DNA from 2 places in the Mesorhizobium sp. M0106 genome. Region 2 is predicted to be linked to the other one. Evidence: predicted binding sites of a transcription regulator. Region 2 holds the regulator's gene; the other holds the start of a gene.

Region 1 (4,377 bases), on a different contig from region 2:
CGCGCAGGCCTGCGCCGTCAACAAGGACATGGGCTGGGATCCGGCCATCGTCAACGTCAATGGCGGCGCCATCGCCATCGGCCATCCGGTCGGCGCCTCGGGCGCCCGCATCTTCAACACGCTGGTCTACGAGATGCGCCGCAGAAGTGCCAAGAAAGGCCTTGCCACGCTGTGCATCGGCGGCGGCATGGGTGTTGCCATGTGCGTGGAAGCATTGTGATGAGATAAGCGATACGAATAGGATGCTGGCGCAAAGCGAGTAGGGAATAGGGGGCAAACCCCACCGCTTCAACGCTCAGTCATCTGCATTTCCCGGGAGGACATATGACAAAGGTTGCAATCGTCACAGGCGGGTCGCGCGGCATCGGCGCGGCGATATCGGTCGCCTTGAAAAGCGCCGGCTATTCGGTCGCCGCAAACTACGCCGGCAATGAAGAAGCGGCGGCAAAGTTCAAGGCCGCGACCGGCATCCCGGTCTATAGATGGTCGGTCGCCGACTACGAGGCCTGCGCCGCCGGCATCAAACAGATCGAAGCCGATCTCGGTCCCGTCTCGGTACTGGTCAACAATGCCGGCATCACTCGCGACGCGATGTTCCACAAGATGACCCGCGAGCAATGGAAAGAGGTCCTCGACACCAACCTTTCCGGCGTCTTCAACATGACGCATCCGTTGTGGGGCGGCATGCGCGACCGCAAGTTCGGTCGCATCATCACCATCTCCTCGATCAACGGCCAGAAAGGCCAGGTCGGCCAGGTCAATTATTCGGCCTCGAAGGCCGGCGATATCGGCTTCACCAAGGCACTGGCCCAGGAAGGCGCGCGCGCCGGCATCACCGTCAACGTCATTTGCCCCGGCTACATCGCCACCGAGATGGTCAAGGCAATGGACGAGAAGGTCCTCAACGAGCGGGTCATCCCGCACATCCCGGTCGGCCGTCTCGGCGAGCCGGAGGAAATCGCGCGCTGCGTCGTCTTCCTCGCTTCCGACGATGCCGGTTTCATCACCGGCTCGACCATATCAGCCAATGGCGGCCAGTACGTCGCCTGATCGTTTGTCTTTACGTTGAGACAGATCCGCGCTTGGACGAACGGGCCTGCAAAACGGCCCGTTTCTATAGCGGTCTTCCCGTTGCAAGATCTCGATGCAGCACGCTGCCCCAATCCGGCACGCAAAGGTTAACGGCAAACTCGCAGCTTGTGCAAAAGCCGCCCGGCAGCCTGTGGATTCTCGGTGGAAAAGCTGTTCACAACACAACATGTTGCGGTGAACAAACCAAGAAACTTCGGCTATCTCTGATTCGTCGCCGATTCGTTCCGGCTTTGAGCGGAACGTTAACGGCGAGAGCTGAAAACACCCTCGAAATGATTAAAGCGCGTTAGGAAACATCAATAATTTCATAACGTTGTGCGAAGCAGATTGGCCGGCCACGACCATTCACCGGCAAAGGTTAACCGCAGTGCTCGCTTGGATGCCGCTTGCATAAATCGGGCCAGTTTCCGTGATTCAGCATGTGGTGAGATACGCCGACAGAAAACCCAGATGTAGCCGTGAACAAACCCTGAATCAGCGCGAGTCAGTGATTCGTCGCTGATTCGTTCCAGACTCGTTCCAACTGTTAATCGGGAACAGATTTTCTGGCTTCGAACCAACCAATCGGCCTGCCCTCGGCATATTCCGCTTTCGCTTCGCGCCCGAAATCCCTATGTGTCGCCTGTCATACGCGGCCAATATGGGCGCGCTCCCGACAATGCGAGGCAGAGAGCCTTATTTCCAGGCCGATGAACATCCATCCGAAACACACTGAACCGCTGATCCTGTCGGGTCGAGACGTGACGGCCGTGCTCGGCCCGACCAACACCGGCAAGACCCATCTCGCCATCGAACGCATGGTGGCGCATGAAAGCGGCGTCATCGGCCTGCCGCTCAGGCTGCTTGCCCGCGAAGTCTATACGCGCGTCTGCGAGAAGGTCGGCGCCCATAAGGTGGCGCTCATCACCGGCGAGGAAAAGATCCAGCCGGCGGGCGCGAAATACTCGGTCTGCACCGTGGAAGCGATGCCGCGCGAGACCGACGCCGCCTTCGTTGCCATCGACGAGGTCCAGCTCGCCGGCGATCTCGAACGCGGACACATCTTCACCGATCGCATCCTGCATCTGCGCGGCCGGCAGGAGACGCTGCTGCTGGGCGCGGCCACCATGCACGGCATCCTGCAGCGCCTGCTGCGGGGCGTGTCGGTGGTGACCCGGCCACGCCTATCGCATCTTGCCTATGCCGGCTCGAAGAAGCTGACCCGCCTGCCGCGGCGCACCGCGATCGTCGCCTTCTCGGCCGACGAGGTCTATGCCATCGCCGAGCTGATCCGCCGCCAGCAGGGCGGTGCCGCCGTCGTGCTCGGCGCGCTCAGCCCGCGCACCCGCAACGCCCAGGTGGCGCTGTTCCAGTCGGGCGACGTCGACTACCTCGTCGCCACCGACGCCATCGGCATGGGCCTCAACCTCGACCTCGACCACGTCGCCTTCGCCCAGAACCGCAAATTCGACGGCTACCAGTACCGCAACCTGACGGCGGCCGAGCTCGGCCAGATTGCCGGCCGCGCTGGCCGGCATCTGCGCGACGGCACCTTCGGCGTCACCGGCCAGGTCGATCCGCTGGATGATGAACTGGTCAACAAAATCGAGGCGCATGATTTCGACCCGGTGAAAGTACTGCAGTGGCGCACCGCGCATTTCGATTTCGCCAACCTCGATGCGCTGAAGCGGTCGATTGAGACCAACGCCCCGGTCGAAGGCCTGACGCGCGCGCTGCCGGCAGTAGACGCACAGGCGCTCGAGCATCTGTCGCGCGACGAGGACGTCCGGGCACTCACCACCGATGCCAGGCGCGTGGCGCTGCTGTGGGAAGCCTGCGCGCTGCCCGACTACAGGAAGATCGCGCCGGCCCAGCACGCCGACTTGATTGCCTCCATTTACATGGACCTTGCCAGGCATGGCCATGTCGACGAGAACTACATGGCCGAGCAGGTGCGCCGTGCCGACACCACCGAAGGCGACATCGACACGTTATCGCACAGGATTGCCCAGATCCGCACATGGACCTTCGTTTCCAACAGGCCCGGCTGGCTGGCCGATCGGGCACACTGGCAGGAAAAGACGCGCGAAATCGAAGACAGATTGTCCGATGCGCTGCATGAGCGGTTGACGAAACGTTTTGTAGACCGCAGGACTTCCGTCCTCATGCGGCGCCTTAGAGAAAACACGATGCCTGAAGCCGAAATCAGCCCAACCGGAACCGTCCTCGTCGAAGGCCATCACGTCGGCGAGTTGCAAGGTTTCCGCTTCACCGCCGACCAGAGCGCCGGCGGCGAAGACGCCAAGGCGGTGCGGGCGGCGGCGCAGAAGGCGCTTGCCGCCGAGTTCGAGGCGCGGGCCGAGCGCTTCGGCGCCTCGGCCAATGGCGACATCGCGCTGGGTTCGGATGGCACGCTGCGCTGGATCGGCGCCCCGATCGGCACGCTGGTCGCCGGCGAAGACGCTTTGAAGCCGCGTCTGGTTCTGCTGGCCGACGAGCAACTCACCGGCCCGGCCCGCGACAAGGTTGCGGCGCGCGCCGAGCGCTTCGTCAATTTCCAGATCGAATCCCTGCTGAAGCCGCTGGTCGATCTCAAGAATGCCGAGCAGATCACCGGCATCGGCCGCGGCATCGCTTTCCAGCTTGTCGAGCATTTCGGCCTCATCAACCGTCGCGACATCGCCGACGAGATGAAGTCGCTCGACCAGGAAGGCCGCGCGGCGCTTCGCCGTCTCGGAGTGCGCTTCGGCGCCTACCATGTCTTCGTGCCGGCGCTGATCAAACCGGCGCCGGCCGGGCTGATAACGCTGCTGTGGGCGCTGAGAAACGACGGCAAGGACAAGCCCGGTTTCGGCGATGTCGTTCACGCACTGGCCTCCGGCCGCACCTCGGTGGTCATCGATCCGACCTTCGACAAGACCTTCTACAAGCTTGCCGGCTACCGCAATCTTGGCCGGCGTGCTGTACGCGTCGATATTCTCGAACGGCTGGCCGACCTGATCCGGCCGGCGACCAACTGGAAGCCGGGCCTCGGTCCTCGCCCCGACGGCGCCTATGACGGCCAGTCCTTCATGGTGACGCCGCCGATGATGTCGATTCTCGGCGCCACCGCCGACGACATGGAAGAAATCCTGAAGGGACTCGGCTATCGCGCCGATGCCAAACCGGCGGCCGAGGTCAAGGCGCGGCTCGAAGCACAGGATAATGCCGCGCGTGACGCGGCCGCTGCAAAGCAGGCGGCGGAAGAGGCTGCGCGAGTCGAGCAGGCGAGGATGGCGGAAGCATCTGCCGCGGCAGAGCCGCCGG
Region 2 (4,377 bases):
TGCGCTGTTTCCCGATTTCTCATCGCGACGGCCGGTCAAGAAATATGCCGCGGCCGCCGCGCTTTTTTCGATTGCGGCCTACCTCGTCTTTTCCGGCATTGTCGTGGCGGCCGAACGCAGCTTCATCATGCTGGCGGTGATGCTTATCGCCGTGCTGTTCGACCGGGCCGCGCTCACCATGCGCAACCTGGCGATCTCGGCCATCGCGGTCATCCTGGTGTCGCCGCACGAGGTGGTCGGTCCGAGTTTCCAGATGTCCTTCGCCGCGACGGCGGCCCTTGTCGGCGCCTATGCAGGCTGGTCCGATTACCGCGCCGGCAGGGCCACCATGCCGCCGCCGCGGCTGTCGCCGCTACGCTTTGCCACTCGAAAGGTCCTGCTGGGCATGTGCGGTCTGGCGATGACCTCGATCATTGCAGGGAGCGCCACGGCGCTTTTCGCCATATGGCATTTCCAGCGCGTGGCGCCGCTCAGCCTGTTCGCCAATCTGGCCATCATGCCCATCGTCTCACTGGTCGTCATGCCCTTCGCCGTTCTCAGCGCGCTGGCGATGCCGTTCGGTGCGGATGGCCCTTTCCTCTATGTCATGGGCAAGGGGCTGACGGCGATGATCGCCCTGTCCGGGTGGATCTCGGAGCGCTCGCCGATCGATGCGGTCGGGCTGATTTCGCTGAGATCCGTCCTTCTGGTGACGATCGCCCTCGTCATTGCCAGCATGGCGACGACCTGGTTGCGGCTGGCGGCACTTCCTTTTGCGCTCGCCGGCTTGCTGACGACAACGCAGACACGCATACCCGACGTATTGGTCTCGGAGGACGCACGGCTGGTCGCGCTGCCGATCGGCAGCGGTGAACTCGCGGTCAACCGGGCACGCCCGAATGAGTTCACCATCGACAACTGGAAACGCGCGCTCACATCAGAGACTATCGTCGCGCCGGAAACACCTGCAAAGAACGACCCGCAATTCGACATTGCCGATCCGGCCGACCTACCGCCGGGCATGCCGTTCATTTGCACGGACGGCCTCTGCCTTGCCAGGCATCCATCCGGCGCGATCATCGCGCAAGCCAAGGACCGCGATACTGCGCGGCCAGCCTGCGCCTTTGCCAGCTTGATCGTCATCGACGACGCCACCGCGCATAACCCCTGCTACTACGACCGGCTGGTCCTCGTCGTCACCAAACGGCAACTGGCGCGCGCGGGAAGTGCCGCCGTCTACTTCGATCCACAAGCGGCAACGCGCGCCGAAATCCGTTTCGCGGTCGAAAAATCATACCGGCCCTGGCACGTGCAGCGGAAATTTTCACGCGCGGCACGGGGCCTGCCACCATACCGCAGGGCCGACAACCCCAAAGCCGGCGCCAAGGGCGGGGCTCAGTAGCGGCGGATCAGTCCGACGAGCTTGCCCTGCACCTTGACCCTGTCTGGTCCGAAGATGCGCGTCTCGTAGGCCGGATTGGCGGCTTCCAGGGCGATCGAGGCGCCCTTGCGGCGGAACCGCTTCAGCGTCGCTTCCTCCTCGTCGACCAGTGCCACCACGATCTCACCGGGGCTCGCCGTATCGGCATTGCGGATGATCACCGTGTCGCCGTCGAAAATGCCGGCCTCGATCATCGAATCGCCTTTGACCTCGAGCGCATAATGCTCGCCGCCCATGATCATATCCGGCGGCACCGAAATCGAATGCGTCTGGTGCTGGATGGCGTCGATCGGCACACCGGCGGCGATGCGGCCCATCACCGGGATCGAAACGGCGGCGACGACATCGTCGTCATTTCCGGCTGCGGGCACGCGCGACGATGTCGGCTTGCCTTGCCGAGGACCGCCTTGCCCAAGACTGCCCTGGATGACACTCGGCGAGAACTTGCGTGCCGCATTGAGGCCGGGGGCGATCGAGTCAGGCAGGCGCAGCACCTCCAGCGCACGGGCCCGGTTGGGCAAACGGCGAATGAAGCCGCGCTCCTCCAGCGCCGTAATCAGCCGGTGGATTCCGGATTTGGAAGCCAGGTCGAGCGCTTCCTTCATCTCGTCGAAGGAAGGCGGGATACCGCTTTCCTTCAACCTTTCGTGGATGAACATAAGCAGTTCGTGTTGTTTGCGTGTCAGCATAGCGACCCCCAACAGAATCAGAAAAACAAACCCAGAACAAACACTATCTGTTCCAGTTGTGTTCCGCAACTGTTTAAAGTTTAATGAATGCGTTAAGGCTCGGGAAACAAACGACGTCCCTACCGGGGTACCGTATTTTCACCGCCGCGAGCCTCATCGCCTTGATTCTGCTTTCGTTTGCGCCCTTCTGGCTTCCCGGAGGCCACATTGACATCGGCCGTCGGTCGGCAAAGGGCACGGAAGTGAACCCCTATCGACTGTGCGGTTTGGTCGATGCACCGTGAACGAAACGAACTCAAAACGCCAACCTCGGGTTAAGTCCCCGGTTTCCACCGCCTGGTCAGGCTGCTTCTCGCCGGTGGAGCCTTGCTGCGCGCAACCAGGGAATGGAAGAACAGTCGACGCGTGTCGGGCGTTGCGTTGGATCTTGGGGGAGCAGACAAATCATGACAGGAATTCCCGATCTCGTGGCCATAAAGGCGATGGATGCCGCGGATCCGCTGCGCGCGATGCGCGACCGCTTTGTATTGCCGCAAGGAGTGGTCTATCTCGACGGCAATTCGCTAGGAGCTGCTTCACGTGCCGCTTTCGATGAACTGCGCAAGGCCGCGACCGAAGAATGGTCGCATGATCTCATCCGCGCATGGAACACGGCCGGCTGGTTCAACATGCCGCTTGAACTTGGCGACCAGCTCGGGCGCCTGATCGGTGCCGCGGCCGGCCAGACGGTGGTCTGCGACACGACATCGGTCAACATCTACAAGCTGCTGCACGCCGCCATGGCCATGCGACCGGAGCGGCAGGTCATCGTCGCCGAGGGCGATAGTTTTCCGACGGACCTCTACATGGCTGAGGGTGTGGTTTCGACGCGAAAAGATACGCTGCTGCGCCTCTCGGGGGTCGACGCGCCGAGCATCGAAGAGCTGATCGACGAACGCACCGCCGTGGTGCTGGTCAACCACGTCAACTACAAGTCGGGCGAACTGCGCGACATGCCGGCGCTGACGCGCAGGGCTCAGGAAGCCGGGGCGATGATCGTCTGGGATCTCTGCCACACCGCCGGCGCGATGCCAGTCGAGCTCGACAAGGCAAACGCCGATTTTGCCGTTGGCTGCACCTACAAATATCTGAATGGCGGCCCGGGCGCGCCTGCCTTCATCTATGCGGCTGAGCGGCATCTTTCCGACATCCAGCAGCCGCTCACCGGCTGGTGGGGCCATGCACGGCCCTTCGCCTTCGAGCCAGGCTATGCGGCCGGCACCGGCATCCGCCGGTTTCTGTGCGGCACCCAGCCGGTGCTGTCGATGCGCACGCTGAAGGGCGCGCTCGACATCTGGAACGATGTCGACATGACGGCGGTGCGCAAGAAGAGCATCGCGCTGGCGGATCTGTTCATCGAGCTTGTCGAGGCAAAGTGCGGCACTTACGGGCTCACGCTCGAAAGCACGCGCGATGGGGAAAAACGCGGCAGCCAGATTTCATTCATGCATGAGCATGGCTACCAGGTCATGCGCGCGCTGATCGAACGTGGCGTGATCGGCGATTTTCGCGCGCCATCGACCATGCGCTTCGGCTTCACCCCGCTCTATGTTGGCTATGCCGATGTCTGGCAGGCCGTCAAAGTGCTTGAGGACATCCTGCGCACCGGTGCGTGGAGGGATGCGCGCTTCGCCATCAAAGCAGCTGTCACTTGAGATTGATGCGAGAGCTGGAATCGTGAGGCTGGCGACGACGCGCGCCGCGCGATGCTCACGGCTACGTTGCAAGGCCATATTGCCAGGGAGGGCGCAGGGTGTTCGAACGTCACATTGCCGATTGGGACAACGCCTATGCCAACGGCGCCAACATAGCCGGCAGCGATCGCTGGCCGGCGGCCTGGATCGAGCCCGCGCGGGTTTTCCGCGACGTGCTTTCGACCGAGGGCAGGGCGCGGCTCGACATGGCCTATGGCGACAACCCATGCAACCGGCTCGATCTTTTCCTGCCGGCCATCAAGCCTAAGGGACTCGTGGTGTTCGTTCATGGCGGCTACTGGATGGAATTCGACAAGAATTTCTGGTCGCATCTTGCCGCTGGCCCTGTTGATCGCGGCTATGCGGTGGCGATGCCGTCCTACACGCTCTGTCCGCAGATACGCATCGGCGGCATCGTCAAGGAAGTCGGCGCGGCGATCGGCAAGGCGGCGGCGATCGTTGCAGGGCCGCTGATGCTGACCGGGCACTCGGCCGGCGGCCATCTTGTTAGCCGGATGGTTACGGCGACGACGCC

What was found. Region 2 encodes LexA, which represses DNA repair genes until DNA is damaged. Its sites were predicted from a motif close to TGTTCNNNNTGTGTTCNG; they were not measured.
Region 1: NKJ55_RS26865 (helicase-related protein) is a predicted target of LexA. The motif match lies at 1,597-1,614, and genes of this name have one in related genera.

Annotation. Positions count from the first base shown of each region.
Region 1 covers NZ_JAMYUA010000036.1:45,842-50,218, forward strand. Annotated here, with positions in the region: gene NKJ55_RS26855 (acetyl-CoA C-acetyltransferase) at 1-220, shown strand, start outside; gene phbB (acetoacetyl-CoA reductase) at 325-1,050, shown strand; gene NKJ55_RS26865 (helicase-related protein) at 1,782-4,377, shown strand, end outside.
Region 2 covers NZ_JAMYUA010000003.1:181,398-185,774, forward strand. Annotated here, with positions in the region: gene NKJ55_RS04400 (ComEC/Rec2 family competence protein) at 1-1,381, shown strand, start outside; gene lexA (transcriptional repressor LexA) at 1,375-2,109, opposite strand; gene kynU (kynureninase) at 2,556-3,803, shown strand; gene NKJ55_RS04415 (hormone-sensitive lipase) at 3,902-4,377, shown strand, end outside.